Regions from separate parts of the Bradyrhizobium ingae genome, predicted to be linked through region 3. Evidence: riboswitches for the same ligand, from Rfam matches in the RefSeq annotation. Region 3 holds a riboswitch; each other region holds the start of a gene.

Region 1 (10,118 bases), on a different contig from region 3:
CATCTTGGTGTGAACGCGAGTATGGCGCGCTAACTTTTTCTCTCCGCATTGCCGCCACAATCGAGCCGGAGCTGTTCCACAATGTGGCTCGTTCGCGCCAGCGTGTAGATGACGAATTTCAACGCGAGATCGTCATTGGCCTGAAAATTCGTGTGATCGAAATGGACCGCAGCCCCATTGCTTGGGTGCGACATGGTCTTGGGGCCCGACGGCGAAGAGAGACGGTGTCGTCCAAACGTTCGCGTCGAAGCGATCAACCCATGGGATTTCAAAATAGTGCGGCGTTCAGAGCCTGCCCGTAGATCATGGCGGCCACGAGTGAGACCAACAAACCCGCTGCCGAGAAAATCACTACGATTTTCAGAGTTTCGACGTCGACGTCGGTTCTCGTCGCGCGGGATATCACCTTTGCAAGTGCAGCCATCATCGCCAGCTCCGAAAGCGGGCCCCGCGGAGGCGAGGCCTCACTTCACTTAGCGTTATTGGGCGCGTTTCTCTGTGAAGCAGATTACAGGTCGCTTTGCGTATGACGTCTTTGGCGGCGATGAACGTTAGGCAATTGGTCCGGGTATCCAATCGTCGCCTGAAAGTGGTGTGACCTTGACCTCGGCAATGACTCCCCGCTGCAGGCTGGGATCGAAATGACGCATCGTCCGCTCGTTGAAGTCAATGATGCGACCAGGCGTGAGAGGCCCTACATCGTTTATTTTGACGATGACCTTCTTGCCCGCTCCCTCAACGAGGGCGTATTTCGGCCTCGCGCCGAATTGAACGCCACCAAACTTGTTTCGCAGATTGGTTTTGATGGCAGCCGCCCACGCAGACGGATCATAGCGCTCCCCGGAAGCCGTGTTCACGCCGCCCTCCCGATATCCGGGTCGGAAAGGGTTGTACATGGATGCTGCGCCAATGATCGCGGATCCGGAAGCGGCACCATCGAGGGCATCTGAACGAACCGCACTGATTTCACTTCGCGCCATGGCAACAGGTGAAATAGCAAGCGTCATTAAGGCGCCGCAGATCGCGGCGCTCAAACGAAACACCATCAGGATTCCTCGATTGATTCTGGATGCAGTGTTCGCTCTGCCGACCAGGGAGGCTCAGCGAGAGCGAACGTGGGGGAATTGGCTATTTGCGGGGACGTGCCGACCGGGCGCCAAAGCTGGCAAGGAAGCCACGCTGCTCCTGGTCGACGAAGGCAGAGTCGCTTGGCATCGCCGCGGGAGCACGGGCATCGACGTAGCAAGGACGATACATGGCTTGCAGCTGTTTGCCGCGAAGGAAGATCATTCTGGGGGTGAGGCCGCCGCGCCTCGCGATCCATCGCCGCACCTGGGATGGATACCCCGAATAGAGCAACTGGGTTGCTTGGGGATTAGTGACAGTTCGGCCATTGCCGGCGAAATCATACGCAGCGTGAAACCCAAGCGTTGCGTTCGAGGTGACGCAAATCTTGTCGTGAGGGATCGTTGAGAGCAGGATGGTGCACGCCGAAGCGCAAAGACCATCGATCATCACCGACTGGCCTGAAGCGCGAAGTTCGCTGTACTTGGAAAGGTAAGTCCCGATCTGCCCGCCGGGGTCGTCGGCAATCCGAACCGCCGCGTGGCCTGCCCCTGTGCCCGCGAGCATGAGCGCCGCCATGAGCAGCGCAGACAGAATCTTCATTAAATTCCCTACCCAGGTTGAAGGTGTGATGCGGACGTCCGCCATTGCACATCTGGCCGATGACGTCGGGGGTCCAATAGCGGCTCCAGCTCGCCGCTTAAACTAACCGCAACGTTTGTTGCGCCGCGATGCACGCGCACTGTTCCGCAGCGGAAACCTTTGGAACTCGATGATGGAACTGGTGGCGCGCGAGAGCATGATCCGGAAAGCGCGCAGCGGTTTTCCGAAAAGATCATGCTCAAACAACGACCTAAAGTGCGGCAGCGATTTATCCTGATCTCATCGCGCTTTAGGGAACCGTCGCGAACTGATTTGCGGCGGTTCTTAGCTCGCTTACTATTTAGACCGATGTAGACGACGAGCTTCAACCCGGGATCGTCATTGGCCTGAAAGCTCATGAGCTCGAAATGCAGCACACCCTCGGTGGGATGAGCGACCGCCTTGATATTGGCCTTTCATATGCTGAGGGCGTAGTACCGTGAGTAGGTTTCGCCGCCTCGGTCCCAGGGGGACACTGGTCGGAAGCCCATCTTTTCGTAGAGACGATGGGAGGCCGTCAGCGCGTTGTTACTGGACAGGCGAACGCGATCATATCCTGCGCTACGGGCAAAGCTGATGAGTTCATCTGCGATGGACCGTGCGATCCCGCGACCTCGGTAGATTGGGGAGACAAACATGCGAACCATTTCGCACTCTCGATCGTCGACACCTTTGATCGCACCGGTGCCGATGATTGTGCTTTCGGCGACCGCGCACAAGAAGAGACCCCGCTGAGCGTAGATGGTTTCCGCGTTGTCGACGTCCGAGAGACGCGAATAAATGAAGTCCCGTACAAAGGATTCAGGGTGATCGGCAAAATGCTCATGCCAGACGGCCTCGATGAGCCGCCGAACCGCCGGCGCTTCACCAGGCTGGAATGGTCGAATTGCCCAATCTGGTTCGATGCGTGTGAGGATCGCCATGGCATCCCCTTCCCGTGATGAAAGTCGCTGACATGAACGCGGGGACGTAGAGAGAGTCAGATGCCGACGATCCCATCCTGGGATAGCGTGAGGTCGGCACGCCGCAGGCTGACCTCGACACCGACCTGTTCTATCGAATGCGCAATAGGTGGACTGCATTTCGCAACCGCGACTGTAACGCTGTCCATGATGGCGAAGCGCCGCAGCAGACTTGCGGCGATCGTTTCACCTAGAGCCTCCAGAGTCTGGAACTTACTTGACGCTGCAATTTGGACGGCTTCGTCGACGACCGCGTCATATCTCACGGACGAGTCCAGATCGTCCCCGAGGTGGGTCCGCACCTCTTGTAGCGTGGCCAAAATGTCAAAGTTGAATTTTTGTCCGAGCCTGCGCTCTTCCTCGAACAGACCGTGATAGCCGTAAGTCTGAAGTCCGGTAATTCTGATCGACGTCAGCATGGGCAGCTCCGGAAGAAGCGTTTTGATTGGGAATGTCCCAATTGCCCAGGCGAACGGCACAGTGAATTGCTCGCGTTCCCCGGTGGTTGTCCACCTTGCCTCGCCAGTCACGCGACCATCAATTTCATAGCTTCAGGGTTCACGAAATGCAATCGCTTCCGCAGGTAGCCAACGAAGCGGTCGCGCACGCAGCCGCCTATGCCGGTCCGTTCAAGATGCCGGTGATCCGGCTGTAAAGCTCGATTGGTTCTGATTGAATCGGTGCAAGCCCGGGTCACAAGTCACCTCTCCCGTGGGCAAGGTGCATCCACGCTGCGCCCGGCGGGATTGTTTTCGGGCTTTTTAGTCGAGCTCGACCACCTGGCCGTTGGAAAGCGACACCCGCCGGTCCATACGGCCGGCGAGCTCCATGTTGTGGGTCGCGATCAGCATCGAGACCTGGGTTGCCTTGACGAGCTGCATCAGGGCCTGGAACACGTGCTCGGCGGTGCCGGGATCGAGGTTGCCGGTCGGCTCGTCCGCAAACAGCACCCGCGGGGCGTTGGCGACCGCGCGGGCGATCGCGACGCGTTGCTGCTCGCCGCCCGACAGCTCGGCCGGACGATGGGTGATACGGTCGCCGAGCCCGAGATAGGACAGGATATCCTTGGCGCGCTTGACGCTCTCGGAGCGCTTCAAGCCTCGGATCATCTGCGGCAGCATGACGTTCTCCAGCGCCGAGAACTCCGGCAGCAGCCGATGCGACTGGTAGACGAAGCCGATCTCGGTGCGGCGAAGCTGCGTGCGCTCGATGTCGGGCAGTTGTGAGGTCGGCGAGCCCCCGACATAGACCTCGCCGGAATCGGGCGCCTCCAGCAGCCCTGCGATGTGCAGCAGCGTCGACTTGCCCGAACCTGACGGCGCCACCAGCGCCACCGACTGCCCAGCCCACAGCGCGAGCTTGGCGCCGTCCAGGATGGTCAGCACGTTCTCGCCCTGCACGTACTGCCGCTTTATCTCGTGGAGATAAATGACCGGTACATCTTCCGCCCCCTGCTCCATCAGGCCCTCACTCGTACCGCAGCGCTTCGACGGGATCGAGACGCGCGGCGCGCCAGGACGGGTAGAGCGTCGCAAGGAACGACAGGGTCAGCGCCATGATGACCACCGCGGTGGTCTCGCCGACGTCGATCTCGGCAGGCAGCCGGGACAGGAAATAGAGCTCCGGCGAGAACAGTTCCGTGCTGGTGAGCCAGGACAGGAACTGTCGGATCGATTCGATATTGAGGCAGATGACGAGGCCGACGCAGAAGCCGACGAGCGTGCCGACCACGCCGATCGAGGCGCCCGTGATCAGGAAGATGCGCATGATCGATCCTTGCGAGGCGCCCATCGTGCGCAGGATCGCAATGTCGCTGCCCTTGTCCTTCACCAGCATGATCAGGCCGGACACGATGTTGAGCGCGGCCACCAGCACGATCATGGTGAGGATCAGGAACATCACGTTGCGCTCGACCTGCAGCGCGTTGAAGAAGGTCGAGTTGCGCTGTCGCCAGTCGACCAGGAACACCGGCCGGCCGGCAGCCTCCGTCACCGACTTGCGAAACGCGTCGATGCGATCGGGATTGGTGGTGAACACCTCGATCGCGGTAACGTCGTTGTTACGGTTGAAATAGGCCTGGGCCTCAGGCAGCGGCATGAAGACGAAGCCCGCGTCGTATTCGGACATGCCGATCTCGAACACGGCGACGATCTTGTAAGGCTTGATCCGCGGCGTCGTGCCCATCGGCGTCACCGCGCCCTTCGGCGCGACCAGGGTAATACTGTCGCCCGCATGCAGAGACAACTGGTCGGCAAGCCGCCGGCCGATCGCCACGCCCTGCCCTTCGTCGAAATTCTCGATCGAGCCCTGCTTGATGTTCTTGGCGATCGAGGTGAGGTTGTTCAGGTCGTCGGCGCGGATCCCGCGGACCAGCACGCCCGAGGCATTGAACGGCGAGGACGCCAGCGCCTGGCCGTCGACCACGGGCGCGGCGAGCCGCACCCCATCCACCTGGCTGATGCGCTCGGCAACGTCCTTCCAGTCGGTCAGCGGCGATTCCAGCGGCTGCACCAGGATATGGCCGTTGAGGCCGAGGATCTTGTCGAGCAGCTCCTTGCGGAAGCCGTTCATGACGGCCATGACGATGATCAGCGTGGCGACGCCAAGCATGATGCCGAGGAAGGAGAACCCGGCGATGACCGAGATGAATCCTTCCTTGCGGCGCGCCCGCAGGTAGCGCGCCGATAACATCCACTCGAATGGCGCGAAGGGCGCGGTGTGCACTGGCTCTGTCATGGTCTCATCCATCGCTCGATAATCCCATGATTCGGGGTCAATTGTGGCCGGATTGCCTGCCCCGCAAATGGCGCGGTGGATAATATTCAGCCGGTCAGGCGAGCGACCGCGTCGGCCGGCGACATGGTCTCGCGCGAACCGTCGGCGCGCCGCTTGATCTCGACCTTGCCGTCAGCAAGCCCCTTCGGCCCAATCATGATCTGCCAGGGGATGCCGATCAGGTCGGCGGCAGCGAATTTGGCCCCGGCGCGCTGGTCGGTGTCGTCATAGAGCACGTCGACGCCCTTCGCCTGGAGGTCGGCATACAGCTTCTCGCAGGCCGCATCGACGGCGGCATCGCCCTGCTTGAGGTTGAGAATCGAGACGCGGAACGGCGCCACGGCTTCCGGCCATTTGATGCCGGCCTCGTCGTGACAGGCCTCGATGATGGCGCCGACGAGACGCGAGACACCGACGCCGTAGGAGCCGCCGTGGATCGGCACGTCGACGCCGTCGGGCCCCGCCACCATCGCCTTCATCGGCTCGGAGTACTTCGTGCCGAAATAGAAGATCTGGCCAACCTCGATGCCGCGGGTGTTGAGCCGCTTGGCCTCGGGCACCTCCTGCTCGAAGCGCGCAGCATCGTGCACGTCTTCGGTCGCGGCATAGACCGAGGTCCACTGCTTGATGATCGGCGTCAGATCACTCTCATAATCGACGTCCTCGCCGGGAACCGGCAGATCGAGCACGTCGCGGTTGATGAAGACGCCGGACTCGCCGGTCTCGGCGAGCACGATGAACTCGTGGCTGAGATCGCCGCCGATCGGGCCGGTCTCGGCACGCATCGGGATCGCCTTCAGCCCCATGCGCGCGAAGGTCCGCAAGTACGCGACGAACATCTTGTTGTAGGCGACGCGCGCGGCCGCCTCGTTGAGATCGAAGGAATAGGCATCCTTCATGAGGAATTCGCGACCGCGCATCACGCCAAAGCGCGGACGCTGCTCGTCGCGGAATTTCCATTGAATATGATAGAGATTGAGCGGCAGGTTCTTGTAGGACTTCACATAGGCGCGGAAGATCTCGGTGATCATTTCCTCGTTGGTCGGCCCGTACAGAAGCTCGCGCTTGTGGCGGTCGGCGATGCGCAGCATCTCCGGACCATAGGCATCATAACGGCCGCTCTCGCGCCAGAGATCGGCAAGCTGCAAGGTCGGCATCAACACCTCGATCGCGCCGGAGCGGTCCTGCTCTTCGCGCACGATCTGCTCGATCTTCTTCAGCACGCGGAAGCCGAGCGGCAGCCAGGCATAGATGCCGGCGGCCTCCTGCCTGATCATGCCTGCGCGCAGCATCAGGCGATGCGAGACGATTTCCGCCTCTTTCGGATTTTCTTTCAGGATGGGCAGAAAGAACCGGGACAACCGCATGGATACACTCGAAGAATCAGTGAGGGGTTGCAGTGAAACCGGATTGGGAGCGAAAACACAAGGCCGGGAATGAAGAAAACGCGCTAACGCGACGAAACTCCTGTCATTTTTCTGTTTCCTTCAGATGTCGGATGAAGACGTTCAAGGCCCCTCCTGGAACCGGTCGCCGCCCTCTCTAGCGCGGCGCGACGTCGAGTTCGTCCTCCAGCGTGATCTTCTCGAAATCGGTCACCAGCGCATCGATGCGCACATGCCAGCGGCCGGCGAACGGCAGCTCGACCTTGCGCACGTGCCAGTAGCCGTCAGTGCCACGCTCGGCGTCATATTCGATCGGCTCGATGCCGCGCTCCGGCAGGCTCAGGGTCAGCGTCGCCTCCTTGGCGGAAAGCGGCGTCGCCTCACCTGTCATGAGCTGGAGGACGAAGTCATCGGTACCGGCCTTGCCGGGCGATACGAGGACTTGGAACATCGCCTTCTCGCCATGGATATGGATCGCCAGCGGCGTCTCCGGGACGATCGTCCGCGGCGGCGGCGTGAAGCGCCAGCCGGCGACGACGGCGAAGACGGCAAGCGCAAGCACGCATTCCGCAATGATCGAGCTCCTGAGAGCGAAGGCCGCCTTGAGGTTCTTGGCCAGCGCGGGCGTCAGGCGAAAGCGGTTGAACGCTGCGAGCGCCAACAGCAGCGCGAGGAGCGCGAGCTTGATCGAGAGGATGATGCCGTACCTGGTCTCGACCAGGGCAGCAAAGCTCTCGAGCTGAATGACGGCGAGCGTCAAGCCCGTCAGCGCCAGGATGGCGACGACCGGCAGGGCAAGGCGTGAAAACCGGTTCAGGATCGGCAGCGCGGCGGCCGTCGGTCTCGACATCAAAACGGCCAGCGGTGCCAGCGCGCCGGTCCAGAACGCGATACCGAGGCCGTGGATGAAGATCGCCGGCCGGGTCAATGCCTGCGGCGGTGCAGTCGCGGCGTGGCCGGTGCTGGCAAGCGACAGGCCGACGCCGGCGAGCGCGATGGCCGAGAGAACGCGCGCGCCCTGCCCTCCGCGCAGCGCGATGCAGGCGACCAGCATCGTGCCGATCGCGATCAGAAGCGCGGGGCCGGCGCTTGTCGTCAATGCAATCGTCCAGGGCGCTGACGTCAGCAGTGCGGTGAGCGACAGACCGAGGAGATCGAGTCCCAACAGGGGAAGCGAAGCGATCGCACTCAGCACCCCCACAAAAAGCGCAGCGCGCGGCACAAGCATGCCGTTCATCGATCGCGCGATCCAGACCACAAAGAACACGCCGCCGACGCCCGCGAAGAGCCCGAGATAGAGCCCTATCCGCGTCAGCCAGATCAGTGCGTTCACGCCGCCATTGGCAGCCGCGGGAACTTGCGTCGCCGACGGCGCGCCGATCGAGAAGATGACGGAGCCCGCGACGGGATGGCCGTCCTGCGAGATCACGCGATAGCTGACGACCGCTGTGCCCGCCGGCAGATCCTGCGGCACCGCGACCGAAATGCTCTCACCGGATACACTGACTCGTGCCTCCTCGCGCACCTTTCCGGTCCCGTCGATCAGCCGGATCGCGCCGGGTGTCACCGCCTCGTTGAAGCGCAGCTCGACGCTCTTCGGCGCGCTCGCAACGATGCTGCCATTGGCCGGCTCGACCGAGACCAGCGCCGCATGCGCCCACGCACCGGTCGCAAAGCCGATACAGACCAGCAGCGTAGCAAGCGCGGCGAGGACGCGCATCAGGGCTTTGGCAGCAGCTTCACGCCGGGCGCAGGCGATTTGCCCTCATGCGAATTGGCAGCCCCCTCCGTGGGGATCTCGATCCAGCGGCTGACGCCCTTCTCGCATTCTTGCACGACCGGGAAATACAGCGTCGTGTTCGGCTTCAGGCTGTCGGTGAGAAACGTGCTGATGACGAACTCATCATAATTGTGATCCGGCAGCTTGCCGCCCGACCACACCACTTCCTTCGGCCCGGATGAAACCTTGTTGCCGTGGAAATCGTATTCGCCCGTGTACTTGCCCTCGACGATATCGACGCTCCAGCCGGCCTTTGGCATTGGCTTTGCGGCGATGACCCCTTCGGGTATCTGCACGCGGATCTTCACCGTCGGCGAGCCGGCGCAGCCATGCGGGACGGCGAACACGGCCTTGTAGGACGCGCCGACCGTCGCCTGCTTGGTCTCGAGCGAGACGTGCGCTGCCGCCGGCGATGCGGCCAGCGCGGCAATCAGGATCAGGCCGGATCGCTTCGACATGTTCATGTTCGGTCTCCTAAAAAAGAGCAGATCATGCCCATCACATCTTCATTCCCGAATGGTCCGGCATTTTTTTCATGTCCATGTGACCGGCACCGGCAGGTGCCTGGGCGCCGACGGCCTGGACGTCGAGGGTGACGACTACCTTTCCGGCCTTCTCGAACTGAAGTGTGACCGGGACCTTGTCGCCTTGCTTGAGCGGCCCCTTCAGCTCCTGCATCATCAGATGATAGCCGCCCGGCGCGAGTTTCACGGTCTTCCCCGGCTCGATCGCGAGGCCCTTGTCCAGCGGGCGCATCTTCATCACGCCGTTGTCCATCGCCATCTCGTGGACCTCGATCTTGCCGGCGATCTCGGCTGAGACGCCGACCAGCTTATCCGGCGCACTCCCCTTGTTCTCGATCGTCAGATAACCGCCGGCGACCTTTGCGCCGCCGGGTGTCGCCCGGCTCCAGGCCTGCGTGATCACGAGATCACCAGCCCTGACGTCGTCGGCGCGGCCGGGCGCAGTGAACGCCAGGGCCGAGAGCGCTGCGAGCGCGAGCATGCGGGAAAGCTTGTTCATGGGACTAACCTTTCTTGTCATCGCTGCACTCATCCATCCTTCAGAACGTGTACTTGCCGGCAAGGACGAAGGTTCGTCCCGGGAATGGATGAAAGAGGAAGTACTGGTAGTTGAACAGATTATCGATGCCGAAATCGAACGAGAAATTCTTCGTCGCATTGTAGTGGATCTTCATGTCGACGACGAAGAATGGATCGAACGCCTGGTACACGTGGGGAACGACGTCGGTATTGTCGAGGGTCGCATACTGCTTGCCGCTGTACCGCGCGGCAACGGTGTAGACCCAGCTCTGGTTCGGACGATAGCTGACGCCGACTTTCGCGCGCCAGTCCGGAACATAGGGCACGCGTTTGCCGACGACAGTGGTCGCTCCCGCCCAGCTCGGATCCGAGATGATCCTGGAATCGACGTAAGTGACGCTGCCAAAGAGCTGCAGCCCGCTGATCAGGACATTGTCCTTGTCGGCCGACAATTCGACGCCTCGCA
Region 2 (10,118 bases), on a different contig from region 3:
CAACGTCCTTGTCCTGAATCAACCGACATCCGGCACCAAAGTACGAGATCGGCCATGGATGATTGCCGATGGATCGTCTCGTGGTGGATGGGCGTTGTCGGCTGATCGTCGGCAGGCGCGCGGACTGGCCGGTCCGGTAATCGGCTTGGCGGCAGCCTGACCGATGGTATGGTGTTCGAGACTGTCGTTTGAAGGTTACGAGGAGTTGCAGTGGCAAAAGTCGATCCCGCGGCGGGTAAGCCGGTTGCGCCGAGTGCGCTTGCCAACGTTCCACGGCTTGTCACGGCCTATTTCGCCAACAAGCCTGACCCGGCCGATCCGGCCCAGCGGGTGGCATTCGGAACGTCAGGCCACCGTGGCACCTCGCTGAAGAATTCGTTCAACGAGGGCCATATCCTCGCAACGACGCAGGCGATCTGCGACTATCGGCGCGAGAAGGGGCTGACCGGTCCCTTGTTCATCGGCATCGACACCCATGCGCTCGCCGAGCCCGCGCTCGTCAGCGCGATCGAGGTGTTCGCTGCCAACGGCGTCGACGTCATGGTCGACCAGGCCGGCGGCTATACGCCGACGCCAGTGATCTCGCACGCGATCCTGTCCTACAACAAGGGCCGCACATCGGGCCTCGCCGACGGCGTCGTCATCACGCCGTCGCATAACCCGCCGGAAGATGGCGGCTACAAATACAATCCGCCGCATGGCGGCCCCGCCGACACTGACGTCACCGGGGTTGTCGAGAAGCGCGCCAATGCCTTGCTCGCCGACGCCCTGAAGGGCGTCGCGCGGATGGATTACGCGAAAGCGCGCAAATCCTCTTCCGTCCACGCTTTCGATTTCGTCGCGCCTTACGTCGCCGATCTCGGCAATGTCGTCGATCTCGAGCTCGTCAAATCGGCCGGCGTCAACATCGGCATTGATCCGCTTGGCGGCGCGGCCGTGCATTACTGGCATCCGATCATCGAGCGTTACGGCCTGAAAGCGACGGTGGTGAACGAGGCGATCGATCCGACCTTCCGCTTCATGACGGTGGATTGGGACGGCAAGATCCGCATGGACTGCTCCTCGCCCTACGCCATGGCGAGCCTGATCCACATGAAGGACCGCTTTGACGTCGCCTTTGCCAACGACACCGATGCGGATCGCCACGGCATCGTGACGCCGAGCGGCGGACTGATGAATCCCAACCACTATCTGGCGACTGCGATCGCGTACCTGTTTGCGCACCGGCCGCACTGGGGCGGTGATGCTGCGATCGGCAAGACCGTGGTCTCGAGCTCGGTGATCGATCGCGTCGCAAAGAAGCTTGGCCGCAAGCTGGTCGAGACGCCGGTCGGCTTCAAATGGTTCGTCGATGGCCTCGTCACCGGCTCGTTCGGCTTCGGCGGCGAGGAGAGTGCAGGGGCCTCGTTCCTGAAGCGCGACGGCACGGTCTGGACCACCGACAAGGATGGCATCATCCTCGGCCTGCTCGCGGCCGAAATCCTGGCCAAGACCGGCCGCGACCCGAGCCAGCTCTTTGCCGACCTCACCGCCGAGCTCGGCGTGCCCCATTACGAGCGCATCGACGTCGCCGCCACGGCGGCCCAGAAGAGCGTGCTGAAGTCGGTGACCCCCGAGCAGCTCGGCCTGAAAGACCTCGCCGGCGACCCCGTCCGGGCCACCCTGAGCAAGGCCCCCGGCAACGGCCAGCCCTTCGGCGGCATCAAGGTCGAAACCGACCACGGCTGGTTCGCAGCGCGGCCCTCCGGCACCGAGGATGTATACAAGATCTACGCCGAGAGCTTCCGCAGTACCGATCACCTGCATCGCATCCAGCAGGAAGCCCAGGCCGGCCTGAAGAAGGTGTTCGGGGCGTAACTTCCCGAAGAGAGCGCGCCCCCGCTCAAGCCGCGGTGACGGTGCGCTCCCTCTCCCGCCTGCGGGAGAGGGCTGGGGTGAGGGTGCATCCGCGCTGGGATTGTCTGAAGCTTTCGGAGAAGATCCCTGGCTGCGAAAGCCCTCACCCGGCGCTTTGCGCCGACCTCTCCCGCAGCCGGAAGAGGTTATATCGCGCCCGCGGCCACAATCCGCGAATATGTATACATTAATCCGTATGGAGGTATCAAAAAACCTCCAATAGCACCATCTCCCCGACTATTGTATACATAACGTATTCATAAGCCCATGGGAGAGAGACCAGTGACAAAACCATTCCCGATGAATGCCTGGTACGCCGCCGCCTGGGACGCCGAGGTGAAGCAGGCGCTGCTGCCGAGGACGATCTGCGGCAAGCATGTGGTGATGTACCGCAAGGCCGATGGCGCCGTGACGGCGCTCGAGGACGCCTGCTGGCACCGCCTGGTGCCGCTCTCCAAGGGGCGGCTGGAAGGCGACACCGTCGTCTGCGGCTATCACGGCCTGAAATACAACGCGCAGGGGCGCTGCACCTTCATGCCCTCGCAGGAGACCATCAACCCGTCGGCCTGCGTCCGCGCCTATCCGACCGTCGAGCGCCACCGCTTCATCTGGTTGTGGATGGGCGATCCCGCGCTGGCCGACCCCGCGCTCGTTCCCGACATGCATTGGAACGACGATCCGGCCTGGGCCGGCGACGGCAAGACCATCCATGTGAAGTGCGACTATCGCCTCGTGGTCGACAACCTCATGGATCTCACGCACGAGACCTTCGTGCACGGCTCCTCGATCGGGAACGAGGCGGTGGCTGAAGCGCCGTTCGACGTCACCCATGGCGAGAAGACGGTTACGGTGACGCGCTGGATGCGCAACATCGAGCCGCCGCCGTTCTGGGCCAAGCAGCTCGGCAAGCCCGGCCTCGTCGACCGCTGGCAGATCATCCGCTTCGAGGCCCCGTGCACCGTCGCCATCGACGTCGGCGTGGCGCCGACCGGCGCGGGCGCGCCGGAAGGCGACCGCTCGCAGGGCGTCAACGGTTTCGTGCTCAACACCATCACGCCCGAAACCGAGAAGACCTGCCACTACTTCTGGGCCTTCGCCCGCAACTATCGCCTCAATGATCAGCGCGTCACGACGGAGATCCGCGAGGGCGTCTCGGGCATCTTCCGCGAGGACGAGGAGATCCTCGAAGCGCAGCAGCGCGCGATGGATGAGAATCCCGATCGCGTATTCTACAACCTCAACATCGATGCCGGTGCGATGTGGTCGCGGCGGCTGATCGACAAGATGGTCGCGAAGGAAAACGGGCCGCAACATCTCCAGGCCGCGGAGTAGGTCATGGCCGAGCGCGAGGTCGATCGCTCCGTCTCGCAGACCGTGAAGGCGCAGCTCGCGCTGCGCGACCAGATCCTGGCGGGATCTTTGCGTCCCGGCGAGCGCATTTCCGAGCTGCAGGCGGTCGAGACCACGGGCGCATCGCGTACGCCGGTGCGCATGGCGCTGGTGCGGTTGGAGGAGGAGGGATTGCTGGAGGCGATCCCTTCCGGCGGCTTCATGGTGAAGGCCTTCTCCGAGCGCGACATCCTCGATTCCATCGAGCTGCGCGGCACGCTGGAGGGGCTCGCCGCGCGCTTCGCCGCCGAGCGCGGCATTTCGGCGCGTGAGCTCGAGCCGCTCAGGGAGTGCCATGCCGCGATCGACGAGCTGTTGCGCCAGATGCCGATCTCGGTCGATGCCTTCTCGACCTACGTCACGCTGAATGCGCGCTTCCATGCCCTGCTGACCGAACTGTCGCGCAGCCCGCCCTTGATCCGGCAGATCGACCGCGCCTCCGCGCTGCCGTTCGCTTCGCCCAGCGGCTTCGTGATGGCGCAATCGGCGCTGCCCGAGGCGCAGCAGATCCTGATCATCGGGCAGGAGCATCATCGCATCGTGATCGATGCGATCGAGAACCGCGAGGGCGGCCGCGCCGAAGCCATCATGCGCGAGCATGCGCGGCTCGCCGTACGAAATTTGCGGCTCGCGCTGCGTAATCGGACCCATCTGGAACTGCTGCCGGCGCTCGCGCTGATCAGATCCGCAACCGACTAGGGGAGTGCCATGCGATTCATCGAAACCTGGACTCCGGCGACCCTGGTCGAGACGCGCGACCTTTCGCCCAGCATCCGCGAATTCCTGATCCTGCCGGATCAATTCGACGGCGCCGCCTATCCGGTCGGCAGCCACATCAACATTACCGTGACCATCAACGGCCAGCCGGAGACGCGGTCCTATTCGCTGGTCGGTGAGGCCGATCCGCGCGGCTTCCGGATCGCCGTTCGCCGTGCTGAGGATTCCCGCGGCGGCTCGCGCTACATGTGGCAGTTGGCGCCGGGCGCGCGGCTCGACGTCACGCTGCCCTCCTCGCTGCTCGCGGTCGACTGGAGCCGCAAGCACTTTTGCCTGGTCGCCGGCGGCATCGGCATCACGCCGATCGTCGGTGCGGCGCAGGCGCTGGCGCGCCGCGGCGTCGGCATGACGCTGAACTATGCGGTGCGCTCGCGCCAGGATGCCGCCTATCTCGATCATCTCACCGCGCTGTTGGGCGATCGTCTGGTCGTCCACGCCAGCGACGAGGGAGGGCGGCTCGATCTCGACACTCTGTTCGCCTCACTGCCGCCTGACGCACTGGCGCTGTTCTGCGGCCCGATGCGGATGCTGGACGCCGCGCGCCATGCCTGGATCGGGGCCGGGCGCCCGCTCTCCGATCTGCGCTACGAGACCTTCGGCTCCAGCGGCTCGCTGCCGACGGAAGCATTTCGCGTTCGTCTGAAGGGTTCCGACGTCGAGCTCGAAATCCCGCGCGAACGCTCCATGCTGGACGTGCTCAATGCCGCCGGCCACGAGGTGATGTACGACTGCAAGCGCGGCGAATGCGGTCTGTGCGCGATCGACGTCGTGGACGTCCAGGGCGAGATCGATCATCGCGACGTCTTCTTCAGCGACCATCAGAAGCAGGAAAACCAGAAGATCTGCGCCTGCGTCTCGCGCGCACGCGGCACCATCACCGTGGACACGCTGCAACGGGCGGATGCGATCTGAGCGAGTCCGGAGCAGGATCTGTTAGGAGGAACGGAAAGGGCCGCGGCCTCCACCTCTCCCGCTTGCGGGAGAGGTCGGCGCGAAGCGCTGGGTGAGGGCTCTCTCCTCTTGGGGAGTCTCTTTGTGGAGATACCCTCTCCCCAGCCCTCCCCCGCAAGCGGGGGAGGGAGCGCACCTTCCATGCTTAATCTCAGCGCGTTAAATTGCGGTCTGCAGTTTCGAGGCCAATCAGTTCGCTCCGGATCCCGGCACCACGCCTGGAACAGGAAAAGCCCGGCACATCTCGACACACTCTGACCTGAGGCGCGCGAGGACGGCATCGTCTCCTTTCGCCTGCAGAGCCGCGGCGATGAATTCGCCGATACGACGCATTTCGGTGTCGCCCATGCCGCGCGCGGTCGCGGCTGGTGTCCCGAGGCGGATGCCGCTCGGCCTCAGCGGTGGGCGCGGATCATCGGGAGTGATCTGCTTGTTGGTGGTGATGGCGATGGCATCGAGCAGGTCCTCGGCTGTCCGCCCATCCAGTCCGACGGACGCCGCCGTATCGACGACCATCATGTGATTGTCCGTTCCATCCGTGACCAGCTTCATCCCGCGTTCCATCAGCGTTCCGGCCAGAATCTTCGCGTTGAGCAAGACCTGCCCCGCGTACGCCTGGAAATCCGGGCTCATCGCTTTCTTCAGCGTCACGGCGGTCCCGGCCACGACGTTCATGTGAGGTCCACCCTGCAAACCGGGAAAGACGGAAGCATCGATCCGAGCGGCGTGTTCCTTCCGGCACAGGATGATCCCGCCACGGGGGCCGCGCAGGGTCTTGTGGGATGTCGTCGTCATGACATCGAAGCCGGCATCAAGCGGATTGCGCATGACGTTCGCGGCGATCAGTCCGCCATAGTGGCTCACGTCGGCCATCGTGAGCGCGCCGACCTCGTCGGCGATGCTCTTGAATGCAGCATAGTCCAGGTCGCGCGGATAGGAGCTGTAGCCGCACAACACCATTTTCGGACGCGCTTCACGCGCTGTGGCCCGTAATGCGTCGAAATCGATCGCTCCGCTCTTCGAATCCGTCTTGTAGCGAATGAAGTTGAACAGACGCCCCATGTGGGACACCGGCGCGCCGTGGGTGAGATGGCCGCCATGCGACAGGTCCATGGCGAGAATGGTGTCGCCGGGATCGAGCAGGCCGAGATAGACGGCCTGATTCATCGGCGATCCCGACAGAGGCTGAACGTTGGCGTGCTCGGCACGAAACAGCGAGCAGGCCCGCTGGCGCGCGAGGTTCTCGATTTCGTCCGTGAACTGCTGGCCGCCATAGTACCGGCGTCCGGGATAGCCCTCGGAATATTTGTTGGTGAAGACCGATCCGAGCAGCTCGAGCACCTCGGGGTAGGTGTAATTCTCGGATGGAATCAGTTCGACGCCGTCTTGCTGACGGCGCTCTTCCCCCGCAAGGGCGGCCGCGATCTCGGAATCGTTGATGGACAGTTCGTTGCGAAACGACGGCATGCTTGGGCTCCTCATCACGCTGTTTTTCCAGCAGATTGGTTGCCCAGGCGATCGGCGTCGGAACCCCTCGCGCTTCACCGTGGTCAATTCCACGTCAGCTCGCCAGTCGCGCGATGGGAACGAATGAGCACGGCGGCTCTTCGTGGCGGAGAAGCTAGCCTACCTGCGGACCTTCCGCAACCGGCAGCTCGTGCGGACGCGATCACCGGAATCGGAAGAACAAGATCTACGCCTGCGTGTCGCGCGCCCGCGGCATAGTTACCGTCGACACGCTGCAACGGAAGGCCGTCCACACGCGAGACGGTCCTTAATCGTCGTCATCGCGCCCATGTACTTGTCGTAACTCTCCATAATTCGTTCTCGGCCGCGCCTTTCGGCCTCCATGCGGCCGCCGTCCGACGGCATCCATGCACCGGCTAACAGATGTCGTAGCAGCCAAAGGACAGAACAACCTACGACAAGGAGCGCGTGCCAGCCCGCATGCCAATGGGAAATTGCGTACAACACCTAGCGCTCCTACGGAGTCCTCTATCGGTTGCGTACGCCAATTTTGTCAACCATTCACATAGTAGATTGTGCTAACTTTAGGAAAACAATCCGAAGCCTGCACCTGTGACATTCGCCGATGACCTCCTTGCCCGTGCAAACTTTCATTATTCAGCGCATTCAAGAGGGCGGCTGGCGTGTCATTCACCGACAGGCGGACCTCACTGATGTCCCGATTGCTGACTTTGTTTCGCATCGCGACGCCGATGAATGGGTCAAGTGGAAGTCTGGCCATCCGGAACTCAATCCGTATGCAATGGCGGATGAAGTGTCCGCACAGTTAAAGCTCGAAATCGCGATTGAGCCAAAGTCGAGGGCCGATGCCGTCTTTCCGGTTGTGGACCTCACTGTGACGCTGATCGACGGCGCCTATCACGATGTCGATTCCTCGCCACTCGCCTCCAAGATCGCCGCGAGCGCGGCCTTTCGCGAGGCGCTCCATAAAGCGGGCTCGGTGGTGCTTGAGCCGATAATGAAGGTCGAGGTGGTGTCGCCGGAAGATTACACCGGCTCCATCATCGGCGACCTCAACTCGCGGCGCGGGCAGATCCAGGGCCAGGACATGCGCGGCAATTCCACTGTCATCAACGCGATGGTGCCGCTCCTGAAAATGAGTGGTTTTGTAAATAATCTGCGCTCGATGAGCCGGGGGCGTGCAACCTTCACAATGCGTTTCGATCACTATGCTGCGACGCCTACGCCGTCGAGTACCAGCTAATCGATATCCCGCGGGTATTTCCGGTCTATCCCGATCAGCGGACGGCTTCGGAGGCAAGTCGAACTTCGCCATCGGGCCATTTCCGGACTTATGCGCCGCAACGAGAGGGAGCTACTCGATCACCTCGTCGGCGCGGAGGACCAGTGATGCGGGGATGGTGATGCCCTGCGTCTTGGCGGCTTTGAGGTTGATGAAGGTCATGTACTTGTCCGATTGATAGATCGGTATCTCGCCGGGTTTGGCTCCCTTGAAGATCAGGTCAATGTATCGCGCCGCTTGACCGAACATGTTGTTTCTGTCGATGGCGTACGCCATCAATCCTCCGATATCGACAAATTCCCGGTAGGCATAGAGCGTTGGGAGGCGATTCCTTTCTGCGAGGTCCACAATAAGACGTCGGTTGTCCAAGTGATTTCCAGTTTCGTTGACAAGTAGGGCGTCGGCGTGTTCACGTTGGAGTAGATCAAAAACGCGTAGATATTCTGGCTCCTGCAGAGCCCGCATCGGCGAACCCACTAACGTAACTGAGAACTTGCGAGCTGCCGCGCGCGCAGCGTCACCGGCCCTGCTGTTCCAGTACAGTTCTGTAAAAAGATATCCGACGCGGCTGGCTGTCGGAACAGCCTCCAGAAGTAACCCAAGCCGCTTGCCCCAGATTTCGATCCCGGCATCCACGCTGATCCCGGTTATGTTTCCTTCTGGTCGCGCAAAATTGTTGGCGATCCCCAATGCAACCGGATCGCTCATCGTCGCGACGACGGGAATGGAGTGAACCAGCGCTTTTACTCGAAGAACTAGATCGCTAGTCCCCGTAATGAGGATGACGTCCGGGGACGAACTGACGCCGTCGCGAATGGTTGTGTCGTAGCGCGACGCATCTCCCTTTGCCGAGAAGCGCCCAACAACGAAGTTCTGTCCTTCCACGTAGCCAAGTCGTCGCAACTCGGCAAAGAGAGGCTTGTAAATGCCGGTTTCGCTTAGGTCGGCAACCGACGACAGGAATGCCAGCCGGTAGGTCTTATTCGGCTCGGCTGCCCGCAGCGCGCTCGCCGTCGTGGCGGCCAACAATCCCGCAAGAAGTTCGCGCCGCTTCATTCGATCACCTCAGTGCCAGTGAGATCATCTCAGTGCCAGTGAGCAGTGTCGGCGGCATGGTCGGTCCCTGCGCTTTTGCGGCGTTGAGGCTAATCACCAGCTTCAGGCGCGTGGGCTAACTTCCCGCCGTCGCATGCGTCCCCTCAAGGACCACGCCTGGAGGACCGAGAGCTTAACACTTTGTGCCGGAGCGGCGAGTGGCAAATGAAGCGGATGTTCGGCTCTGGCAAAAGCCGTCGATGACCACCAAGCGGGGCGGCTTCCGCTTTACCCTCGGAAGATGATGTTTATGAGCACCGGCCCTACGCCGCGTAAGTCGCCCTATGCTTCTTCGGGTCGAGCAGCGCCAAGACCTGCTCGGCCGAAGCCGGGCGGCTGATGAGATAGCCCTGGACCTCGTCGCAATTGGTCTGGCGCAGATATTCGAGCTGATCGGTCGTCTCGACGCCTTCGGCGACAACGCCGATATTCAGGTCCCGCGCGAGCGCGATTACCGACTTCACGATCGCGGCGCAGTCCGGCTGCGCCAGCATGTCGCTGATAAAGGACTGATCGATCTTGATGCGGCTGAACGGCAGCTTGCGTAAATAGGTCAGCGACGAGAAGCCGGTGCCGAAATCGTCCAGCGCCACCGTGACGCCGAGTTGCAATAGCGCGTTCAGGATCGATGATGCCGAGCCGTATTTCGACAGCAGCATGGACTCGGTGATCTCGATCTCCAGCCGGTGAGGGGCGACGTTGGCCTCGGTCAGCGCCTGCACGATGGTCTGGAGAATGCCCGTGTTGTGGAATTGCGCCGCGGAGAAATTCACCGCGACCCTGATATCGCGGGGCCACTCGGCCAGCGTCGCGCAGGCGCGCCGGATGACCCACTCGCCGATCTCGTGAATGAGGCCGGTTTCCTCGGCGATCGGAATGAACTCGCTCGGCGGCACCAGTCCGCGCACCGGATGCTTCCAGCGCAGAAGAGCCTCGAAGCCGGTGATCCGGTTCTCCCTGAGATTGAGGAACGGCTGATACACCAGGAACAGCTCGTCGCGCAGGATGGCGAGCTCCAGATCCGATTGCAGCGCCTTGCGGTCGCGCGCCGACTTGTCGTCGGCGGCTTCGAAGAAGCAGATCGTGCCGGGGCCGCTCTTCTTGGCGCGATAGAGTGCGGCGTCCGCATGCTTGAGCAGGTCAAGCTGCGTATCGCCGTCCCGCGGCGCCAGCACGATGCCGACGCTGGTGCCTCCGACGACCTCGCGCCCCTCGATCGGGAACGGCTCTGCGAAGGCCG
Region 3 (10,118 bases):
TTTTCCTTTGTTCCCTGTGCTGGCTGGGCCCGAGGCGCGGCGCGTGGAAACCATCCGGTTAATGCGCGCGGTTAAGAATGCGTGGGCGAGCGGGCGATTTCCGGGTTTTGCGTCAATTTGAACGACCCGTTCGGACAATGGATAAGGAAGCAAGTGATGTCGATGAGGATTGCGGTGGCATTGGCCGCCACCATCGGGGCAGGGATAATGATGTCGACGGCGGCCGAAGCGCGGCCGGAAATGGTGGGGCTGCACGGAGCCGACTATTCGCCGGGCACCATCGTGGTCAGGACCAATGAACGCCGCCTCTATCTCATTCTCGATGGCGAGCACGCGATGCGCTACCCGGTCGGCGTCGGCAAATCCGGCAAGCAATGGGCCGGCACCACCCGCATCGACGGCAAGTATCGCAACCCGGCCTGGTCGCCTCCGGCCGAAGTGAAGCACGACAAGCCGCAACTTCCTGACGTGATCCCCGGCGGCTCGCCGCGCAATCCGATGGGCGTCGCGGCGATGACGCTGGCCGGCGGCGAATACGCCATCCACGGCACCAACGTGCCGGGCTCGGTCGGCGGCTTCGTCTCCTATGGCTGCATCCGCATGCTGAACGACGACATCTCCGACCTCTACAGCCGCGTCTCCGTCGGCACCACGGTGGTCGTGACGCGCTGAGACCTCGCTCCTTCGAGGCAGACGAAAAAGCCGCGTCTCGACGCGGCTTTCTATTGCCAGAAGCGCCAGCTGCGCGCGCACCAGCCCTCGCGATGACCGCCATTGTAGCTGCGGGCATAACCGCCCGCGAGCAGCGCCGCCGACACGTTGGGCGTGCGCCGGGTGGCAACATCGGCGAGAATGCGTCCGTATTTCTCCGGCCCAAGGTTGTAGATCACAACGCCGCCCTGGCCGAGCAGATTGCGCAGCGCATCGCTGGCAGCTTCGGCCTTGTCCAGCTCGTCCCGACAGGACGCCTTCATTTCGGGCGCATCGATGCCGCGCAGGCGAACCCGCGCGACGAGATCGCGCCCGCCACGCTGATGTACACGCGCGAGAAAAGTGTCGCCGTCGATGGTGCGGATGACGTCGACCGGCTGGCGAATGTCGGGATTGCCTGTCTGCTGCAGGATGATCTCGGCGTCCTGCGCCCGTTCGTCACCGGCATGCGGCACGCGCCAGTTGGTGCCATGCCGATAGATGAGCACGACCGCGGTTACGACAACGATCACGAACATCCACGGCAGCAGGCCCGCGAAGCGACGGCCGAACGGCGCGCCGCTGAACGAGGGACGATGGGAATTGATTCGGTCGCGGGGAAGCATCGGCCGACGCTAGGGCTGAGTCGGGCGAGCCGGCAAGAGACGGTCCCGTCTCAGAAGTCTGATGCGATGCCTTTGCGTTCCCAGTCGCCATAGCGCGTCGGCTCGGGACCTTTCGGCCCCTGCAACTCTTTTGGCGCGGCTTCCGAATTGCCCGCAGCCGCCTGCCGGCGTGCTTCGGCCTCCGCCAGCGCGCGCTGAGCGGCCGGCGTCAGCGGCTTGCGCCGGGAAGGGCTGGACGGAGTGTCGTTCATCTCTGGCTTCCTAACCCAGGCACGCGCCCCGCGCGATCGGAAAAAACGCCGCGCATAGGGCAGAGATCGTCATGCAGGGCTGAAAAAACCAGAGTCGATTCTTACATTTGGCATATTCGCGTGCCACAGAGGCGCGTCTCAGGCATGCGCCCTCGCGGCGGAACTGCCGCTCGCTCAGAACCTTACCTCCGCATGCCATCTCAACGTTTTGCTCCACCCTCCGAAGTGCCCGGTCTGGCGGCGCGCCGGATCGCCGCCGACATCGTCGACGGTGTCCTGCATAAACACCGCACGCTGGACGACCAGCTCGACGGTGGCGGCGCCCATCCCGGCCTGAAGACGCTCGCCGATCGCGACCGCGCGCTGATGCGGCGGATGGTGGCGACCGTGCTGCGCCGGCTCGGCACGCTCGGCCACGTGCTGTCGCGTCTGCTCGACAAGGGCATCCCCGGCGAGGCGCCGCGCGCGCAAAGCGCGCTGCTGATCGGCGCTGCGCAAATTCTCTGGATGGATGTTCCCGATCACGCGGCTGTCGACCTCTCGGTCCGCCTGGTGCAATCCGATCGCCGCGCGGCACGCTATGCCGGCCTCGTCAACGCCGTGCTGCGCCGCTGCGCGCGCGAGGGCAAGGCGCTGGTGGAGGAAGTCGCGACGCAATCGCTCGACCTGCCGCCCTGGCTGCTCGCGCGCTGGAGCGCGCATTATGGCGAGACCACCGCGCGCGAGATGGCGCTCGCGCTCGGCCACGAGCCTTCGCTCGATCTGACCGTGAAGTCGGACGCCGCGCAGTGGGCGAGTCGGCTGCACGGCGAGGTGCTGCCGACCGGAACCGTGCGCACGCTGTTGCACGGCTCGGTGACCATGCTGCCCGGCTTCAGCGAAGGACAATGGTGGGTCCAGGACGCCGCGGCCGCATTGCCGGCACGGCTGTTCGGCGATATCGCGGGAAAATCCATCGCCGATCTTTGCGCCGCGCCCGGCGGCAAGACGGCCCAGCTGGTGCACGCCGGCGCCAATGTCGTCGCGATAGACCGTTCGCCGGCGCGCGTCGCACGGTTGCGCGAAAATCTCGCCCGGTTGTCGCTGCAGGCCGAAACCGTCGTCGCCGACGCCGTGGAATGGGCGGGTCCAGCGCACGGCTTCGACGGCGTCCTGATCGATGCGCCCTGCACCTCGACCGGCACGATCCGCCGCCATCCGGATGTGGCCTGGCTGCGCCAGGAGTCCGACATCGCGGCGCTCGCGGCACTTCAGCAGCGCCTGCTGCGCAAGTCCGTCTCGCTGCTCAAACCGGGCGGAACGCTGGTCTATTGCACCTGCTCGCTGGAGCCCGAGGAAGGCGAGCAGGCGATTGCCGCGCTGCTGGACGCGGAGCCGACGCTGCGCCGCGTGCCGATCCAGCCATCCGAGGTCTCGGGCCTGGCCGAGATCATTACCGCTGACGGCGATTTGCGCACCCTGCCGAGCCACTTGCCGAACGCCGACCCACGGCTCGGCGGGCTCGACGGATTCTTCGCCGCCCGGCTGGTTAAATCCTGATTTTGCACCGGATTTTGCGCCACTGAAGCTGATTCGCCACCTTTCAAGGTGGTGTCAGCCGGCGGATTTTGGGATTAAAAGGATTCGTCAGGAATCCTCTCCCCCTTCAAGGCAAGGCGTGTCGGTCGCTCAACGCAGACGTATCTCGGCGCTGGTCATGAACCGCTTCGCGCGGAACATGCTGGCGCGCGCGAGCGGCGGGTCGGTGGCAGTGTCACGGCTCTGGCCGGGCCGCACCGACCGGCTGATCATCGCGCCGCACGACTTACGCACCGCGGACGCCACGCGCGCGGCCGAGATCTATGCCGGGCGCTTCGTGTTCGCCGGCAAGATCGTCAATTGCCACGGCCGCTCGATTTTCGATCTCGAGCCGCCATCGGAGGACTGGGAGGTCGCCCTGCTCGGCTTCGGCTGGCTGCGCCACTTGCGCGCCGCCGACACCGCGCTGACGCGGGCCAACGCCCGCTCGCTGGTCGAGGACTGGATCTCCAATCCCGCCAACAAGCGCCGCCCCGTGGCCCGCCGCGCCGACGTGCTGGCGCGGCGCGTGATCTCGCTGTTGTCGCAGGCCCCCCTGGTGCTCGGCGACACCGACAACAAATTCTACCGTCGTTATCTGCGGGCGCTGGCCCGCGAGATTCGCCTTCTGCGTTTCACGATGGTCGACATCCCCGACGGGGTGCCGCGGCTGCAAGTGTTGATCGCGCTTTGCTACGCCTCGCTGTGCCTTGCCAACCAGGCGCGCCACATCCGCAGCGCCTCGCGCAAGCTGTCCGACGAATTGCAGCGCCAGATCCTTCCCGACGGCGGACACATCTCCCGCAATCCGGGTGCGTTGATCGAGCTCCTGATCGACCTGTTGCCGCTGCGCCAGACCTTTGCGGCGCGCAACATCGCGCCGCCGCCGGCGCTGCTGAACGCGATCGACCGCATGATGCCGATGCTGCGCTTCTTCCGGCACGGCGACGGCAACTTTGCGCTGTTCAACGGCATGAGCGCGACGTCGTCGGATCTGCTCGCCACGCTGCTGGCCTATGACGACACCCACGGCGCGCCGATGGCGACCATGCCGCATACCGGCTTCCAGCGCCTCGATGCCGGAGCGCTGACGCTGATCATGGACACCGGCGCGCCGCCGCCCGCCAATGTCAGCCACGACGCCCATGCCGGCTGCCTGTCGTTCGAATTGTCCTCGGGCACGAGCCGCATCGTGACCAATTGCGGCATGCCGACGACGGGGCGCGACAATTGGCGGCCATTCGCGCGCGGCACGGCGGCGCATTCGACGCTGAGCTATCACGAAACATCGTCCTGCCAGTTCGTCGAGCTGTCGGCGATGAAGAAGCTGCTGCACGGCGCGCCCGTGATCAGCGGGCCGTCCGTCGTCGAGAATTTTCGTGAGGTCGTTCAGAACGGCACGCTGCTGACGACGTCGCATGACGGCTATCTCGCCAAGTTCGGCGTGATCCACCGGCGTGTGGTGATGATCGCCAATGACGGGACGCGGGTCGACGGCGAGGATACGCTGTCGCCGCCGCAGGGCGGACGGCTGAAGGGCACGAATGCGGATTTCGCGCTGCGTTTCCATCTGCATCCGGCGGTGAAGGCAAGCCGGCTGTCGGACGCCCGCGGCGTGATGCTGGTGCTGCCGAACCGCGAGGTCTGGACCTTTGAAGCATTGGACGACAAGGTCGATCTCGATGACAGCGTCTTCCTGGCCGGAAATGACGGGCCGCGCCGCACCGCCCAGATCGTGATCCGGCAGGATGCGCGGCAGGCGCCCTCGATCCGCTGGAGCTTCGTCCGCTCCACGGCTTCGCCTGCGGTCACCAATGCCCGCCGCAATGCCCGGCGCGAGCCGGAACTCCCGCTGTAAACGCGCGCGGCTCAGCCCCATCTGGTCGTTGTGAAGGGCATCGAAAGCTGCTAACGAGCACCCGCTCGCGCAACTGGCGACCTTGGATGGAGCACCATCGGGAAGCGCGGGACATAGCTGCCGCGCGCCTGGGCATAGGTACTCCCTTCAACAGAGGATCTTGCTCATGACCGACCATCCGCGCCGCGTCACCCGCGCACTGCTTTCCGTTTCCGACAAGACCGGCTTGATTGAATTCGCCAAGGCGCTGGCCGCCCACGGCGTCGAGCTGGTGTCGACCGGCGGCACGGCCAAGGCGATCGCGGCTGCCGGCCTCAAGGTCAAGGACGTCTCCGACCTCACCGGCTTTCCCGAGATGATGGACGGCCGCATCAAGACGCTGCATCCGAAGGTGCATGGCGGCCTGCTCGCAATCCGCGACAACAAGGAACATGCGGAAGCGATGAAGACGCACGGCATCGCGCCGATCGATCTGCTCGTCGTCAATCTCTATCCGTTCGAGGCGACCGTCGACAAAGGCGCTGATTTCGAGGAGTGCATCGAGAACATCGACATCGGCGGTCCTGCGATGATCCGCGCCGCCGCGAAGAACCATGACGATGTCGCGGTCGTCGTCGAGGCGCAGGATTACCAGGCCGTGCTCGACGAGCTCGCCGCCAACAATGGTGCGACCACGTTGAAGCTGCGCCGGCGCCTTGCCGCAAAAGCCTATGCGCGCACCGGCGCCTATGATGCCGCGATCTCCAACTGGTTCAACCGGCAGCTCGAGATCGATGCGCCCGACTACCGCGCCTTCGGCGGCAAGCTGATCCAGGCGCTGCGCTACGGCGAGAATCCGCACCAGACCGCCGCGTTCTACGCGACGCCCGACAAGCGGCCCGGCGTCTCGACGGCGCGGCAGTTGCAGGGCAAGGAGCTCTCCTACAACAACATCAACGATACCGACGCGGCCTATGAGTGCATCGGCGAGTTCGACGCCAAGCGCACGGCGGCCTGCGTCATCGTCAAGCACGCGAACCCTTGCGGCGTCGCGGAAGGTCCCGATCTCGTCGCCGCCTATCGCAGGGCGCTTGCCTGCGACTCGACCTCGGCTTTTGGCGGCATCATCGCGATGAATCGCGCGCTCGATGCCGACACCGCGCGCGAGATCACGAAGATATTCACCGAGGTGATCATCGCGCCGGACGCAAGTGAGGAAGCGATCTCCATCATCGGCGCGCGCAAGAATCTGCGCCTGCTGCTCGCCGGCGGCCTGCCCGACCCGCGTTCGGCGGGCCTCACCGCCAAGACCGTTGCCGGCGGCCTGCTCGTGCAGAGCCGCGACAACGCCGTGGTCGACGACATGACGTTCAAGGTGGTGACCAGGCGTGCACCTGATGATGCCGAGATGCGCGATTTGAAGTTCGCGTTCCGCGTCGCAAAGCACGTCAAGTCCAACACCATCATCTACGCCAAGGATCTCGCCACCGTCGGCATCGGCGCGGGTCAGATGAGCCGGGTGGATTCAGCGCGGATCGCAGCACGGAAGGCGCAGGATGCGGCGAACGAGCTGAAGCTCGCCGAACCGCTCACCAAGGGATCGGTCGTCGCGTCAGATGCGTTCTTCCCGTTCGCCGACGGCATGCTCGCCTGCATCGAAGCCGGCGCCACCGCGGTGGTGCAACCCGGCGGCTCGATGCGCGACGACGAGGTGATCAAGGCCGCCGACGAGCACGGCATCGCCATGGTGTTCACGGGGACACGGCATTTCCGGCATTAACTCCTGTCGTCCCGGACAAGCGCAGCGAAGCGGAGCGCAAATCCGGGACCCATAACCACAGGGAGTAGTTTGGCGAAGACTGGTGGTTAGCAATCGCGCGCCACAACTTCTCCCTGGGGTTATGGGTCCCGGCCTTCGCCGGGACGACATCAGGATGCTTGGCAACAGCGGTCCCGGGTTCATCGCTCCGCGATGCCCCGGAATGACGGTGGTGCCGCTACTCCCTCACCCGCGTCAACAACGCCAGTCCCGCGGCGAAGAACACCACCAGCACGCCCATGCCGGCCTTCTGGCTTGCGGTCCCGGCCGTGATCGCGCCGATCAGCAGCGGGCCGATGAAGGACGTCACCTTTCCGGTCAGCGCGAACAAGCCGAAATACTGCGCGATGCGATCCTTCGGCGCGAGGCGGATGAGCAGCGTGCGCGAGGCGGCCTGGAGCGGGCCGCCGGCGGCGCCGATCAGGCAGCCCAGCACGAGATAGGCGCGCTCGGCCGCGCCGGCGAACAGGGCGCCGCCCGGCTCGGGCGGCGCGACCTTGATGAACAGGATCGAATCCTTGTCGACCAGCAGGATCGCTGTGAGCGATAGCAACAGGATCAGCATGCTGCCCGCGATCACGCGCTTCGGCCCGAGGAGATCGTCGAGCTTGCCGCCGAGCCACGCGCCGAACGTGCCGGCGATCGCCAGGATGATGCCGAAGGTGCCGATCTGGATCGTGTGCCAGCCGAAAGTGCCGGCGGCATAGATGCCGCCGAAGGCGAACAGCGACACCAGGCCGTCGGTGTAGATCATGTTGGCGAGCAGGAACGTCGCCAGCGATTTCCGCCGCGGCAGTTCGCCGAGCGATTGCTTCAGCTGCGCAAGGCCCGCGCGCAGCGCCGCGCGCACCGGCCGCTTGGCGGGATAGTCCGGCGTGAACAGGAACATCGGAATCACGAACACGATGAACCAGAGGCCCGTCAGTGGTCCCGTGATGCGATCGCCCTCGTGCATCGCCGGATCGAGTCCGAACAGCGGCTTGAAACCAAGCAGCGTACGCCCGGTCTCCGGGTTCGCCGCGAGGAAGCCGAGCACGACGATCAGGCTGATGATGCCGCCGACATAACCGGTGGCCCAGCCATTGCCGGAGAGCCGTCCGATGCGCTCCGGCGGCACAAGCGTCGGCATCATCGCATTGTTGAAGACAGTCGCGAACTCCGCGCCGACGCTCGCGAGGGCCACGGCCATAAGCAGCGGCGGAATGATGCTGGGATCGCCGGGCTTGCCTACCCACAGCGCACAGGAGCCGAGCACCAGCAGGGTGCCGAATGCAGCGATCCAGGGCTTGCGCCGGCCCGCCGCATCCGCGACGGCCCCCAGCACCGGCGACAGCAGGGCGATGGCCATGCCGGCCGCTGCCATCGCGAATCCCCACAGCGATTGTCCGGTCGCAGGGTCCGGCGCGACGCTGGTGGCGAAATAGGGCGCGAAGACGAACGTCGTGATCAGGGTGAAATAGGGCTGTGCAGCCCAATCGAAGAAGATCCAACTGACGACGGCGACGCGCGGCGGATAGATCCGCTCCGCATCGGCCATATCGGTATCAGAGGCGATCGTCGTCATCAGCATTCCCTTATCACGAACAGTTTTGCCTCTCCCGGCGCGAACGGTATAGCATTGCCGTGACGGCTGTGGAGTGTCGCCAAGACACGACAGAAGTAAGACACGACAAAAGCAAGACACGGCGGAATTTTGATGATGTCGCTTGTCCTGACACGACGAAAAGTCGTAGCCGTCCTCACGATTCTAAGTATCGGACTGTTCCCGGCGCGCGCTCAGGATGCGCGCCGCATCTACGAGCCGCCCACGCTCGACACCGTTCACGCCATCGCGGCCGAGCACGGCATGGTTGTGACGCAGGAGAGGATTTCCGCGCAGATCGGCGCAGACATCCTGCGGAACGGCGGCAACGCGGTGGACGCCGCAGTCGCGACCGGTTTCGCCATGGCCGTGACCTATCCGCGCGCGGGCAATATCGGCGGTGGCGGATTCATGGTGATCCATTCTGCCGACCACAAGGAAGACATCGCGATCGACTATCGCGAGACCGCACCGGCTGCGACCACATCGGACATCTTCCTCGGCACCGACGGCAAGCCCGATATCGCAAAGTCGCGCGACTCCGCACTTGGCATCGGCGTGCCCGGCACGGTCGCGGGACTGGCGCTGGCGCTGGAGAAATACGGCTCCGGCCAGTTCACGCTGGCGCAATTGATCGAGCCCGCAATCGCACTCGCGCGCGACGGTTTCGTCATCGGCGACGACATTGCCGACACCCTGCCGGCCGCACACAAGCGATTCGCGCGCTGGCCGGCGTCGGCAAAAATCTTTTCGCGACCGGACGGCACTCCGCTGCAGGAGACTGACCGGCTGGTGCAGGGTGATCTGGCGCAGACGCTGTCGACGATCGCTGCGCAAGGCCCGCGCGGATTCTACGAGGGACCGGTCGCCGAAAGGCTCGCCAAGGCTGTCACCGATGCCGGCGGCATCATGACTGCAGAGGACTTGCGGTCATACAGGCCCGTGATCCGCGAGCCGGTACGCGGCAGCTATCGCGGCTTCGATATCGTGTCGATGCCGCAGCCGTCCTCGGGCGGCGTGGTGCTGGTGGAGACGCTGAACATCCTGGAAGGCTTTCAGCTCTCCGATCTGAAGCAAGGCTCGCCGGCCTCGCTGCATCTGCTGATCGAGGCCATGAAGCGCGCCTATGCCGATCGCGCGCGCTATCTCGGCGATCCCGCGTTCGTCAGGGCGCCGATCCAGACCCTGATCGCAAAGGACTATGCGGCTAAACTTCGCGCCGGCATCAACACCGGCAGCGCCACGCCGGCGGGCGAGATCATGGCGAGCGCGACGCCGCCGCGCGAAGGCAGCAACACCACGCATTTCTCTGTCGTCGACAGCCGCGGCAACGCGGTGAGCAACACCTATACGCTGAACTTCAGCTATGGCGTCGGCCTCATCGCCGACGGCACCGGCGTGCTGCTCAACAACGAGCTCGACGATTTCACCGCGGCGCCGGGCGCCTCCAACGCCTATGGCCTCGTCGGCTACGAGGCCAATCTGCCGGGGCCGGGCAAGCGGCCACTGTCCTCGATGGCGCCGACCATCGTCCTGAAGGACGGCAAGCCGGTGCTGGTGACGGGCTCGCCCGGCGGCAGCCGCATCATCTCGACCGTGCTCCAGGTGATCGTTAACGTGCTCGACTATCATATGGATGTCGCCGCTGCCGTCGCAGCACCACGGCTGCATCACCAATGGCTGCCGGATGAAGTGCGTGTCGAGCGGGGCATTTCCGAGGACGTCCTGTCGCAATTGAAGGCGATGGGTCACGTCG

The links. Region 3 has a riboswitch for ZMP and ZTP ahead of purH (bifunctional phosphoribosylaminoimidazolecarboxamide formyltransferase/IMP cyclohydrolase). Riboswitches for the same ligand answer to the same signal wherever they lie in the genome.
Region 1: another riboswitch for ZMP and ZTP. It lies ahead of folB (dihydroneopterin aldolase); the one in region 3 lies ahead of purH (bifunctional phosphoribosylaminoimidazolecarboxamide formyltransferase/IMP cyclohydrolase).
Region 2: another riboswitch for ZMP and ZTP. It lies ahead of ACV1FX_RS02955 (serine hydroxymethyltransferase); the one in region 3 lies ahead of purH (bifunctional phosphoribosylaminoimidazolecarboxamide formyltransferase/IMP cyclohydrolase).

The regions. Positions count from the first base shown of each region.
Region 1 covers NZ_JBVUBB010000024.1:104,842-114,959, reverse strand. The annotation lists gene ACV1FX_RS28375 (hypothetical protein) at 269-427, opposite strand; gene ACV1FX_RS28370 (RlpA-like double-psi beta-barrel domain-containing protein) at 552-1,046, opposite strand; gene ACV1FX_RS28365 (hypothetical protein) at 1,129-1,668, opposite strand; gene ACV1FX_RS28360 (GNAT family N-acetyltransferase) at 2,124-2,630, opposite strand; gene folB (dihydroneopterin aldolase) at 2,687-3,088, opposite strand; ZMP/ZTP riboswitch at 3,125-3,209, opposite strand; gene ACV1FX_RS28350 (ABC transporter ATP-binding protein) at 3,431-4,132, opposite strand; gene ACV1FX_RS28345 (lipoprotein-releasing ABC transporter permease subunit) at 4,137-5,417, opposite strand; gene proS (proline--tRNA ligase) at 5,492-6,811, opposite strand; gene ACV1FX_RS28335 (copper resistance CopC/CopD family protein) at 6,987-8,549, opposite strand; gene ACV1FX_RS28330 (YcnI family copper-binding membrane protein) at 8,549-9,067, opposite strand; gene ACV1FX_RS28325 (copper chaperone PCu(A)C) at 9,108-9,632, opposite strand; gene ACV1FX_RS28320 (TonB-dependent receptor) at 9,673-10,118, opposite strand, start outside.
Region 2 covers NZ_JBVUBB010000002.1:68,373-78,490, reverse strand. The annotation lists gene pgm (phosphoglucomutase (alpha-D-glucose-1,6-bisphosphate-dependent)) at 211-1,857, shown strand; gene ACV1FX_RS02970 (aromatic ring-hydroxylating dioxygenase subunit alpha) at 2,179-3,228, shown strand; gene ACV1FX_RS02965 (GntR family transcriptional regulator) at 3,232-3,984, shown strand; gene ACV1FX_RS02960 (PDR/VanB family oxidoreductase) at 3,994-4,974, shown strand; gene ACV1FX_RS02955 (serine hydroxymethyltransferase) at 5,203-6,480, opposite strand; ZMP/ZTP riboswitch at 6,515-6,600, opposite strand; partial or broken gene fusA (elongation factor G) at 7,349-7,744, shown strand; gene ACV1FX_RS02945 (ABC transporter substrate-binding protein) at 7,856-8,839, opposite strand; gene ACV1FX_RS02940 (putative bifunctional diguanylate cyclase/phosphodiesterase) at 9,142-10,118, opposite strand, start outside.
Region 3 covers NZ_JBVUBB010000031.1:95,651-105,768, reverse strand. The annotation lists gene ACV1FX_RS31925 (L,D-transpeptidase) at 157-672, shown strand; gene ACV1FX_RS31920 (thermonuclease family protein) at 723-1,316, opposite strand; gene ACV1FX_RS31915 (DUF1674 domain-containing protein) at 1,367-1,567, opposite strand; gene ACV1FX_RS31910 (RsmB/NOP family class I SAM-dependent RNA methyltransferase) at 1,760-3,106, shown strand; gene ACV1FX_RS31905 (heparinase II/III family protein) at 3,264-4,982, shown strand; ZMP/ZTP riboswitch at 5,042-5,123, shown strand; gene purH (bifunctional phosphoribosylaminoimidazolecarboxamide formyltransferase/IMP cyclohydrolase) at 5,149-6,741, shown strand; gene ACV1FX_RS31895 (MFS transporter) at 6,959-8,344, opposite strand; gene ggt (gamma-glutamyltransferase) at 8,477-10,118, shown strand, end outside.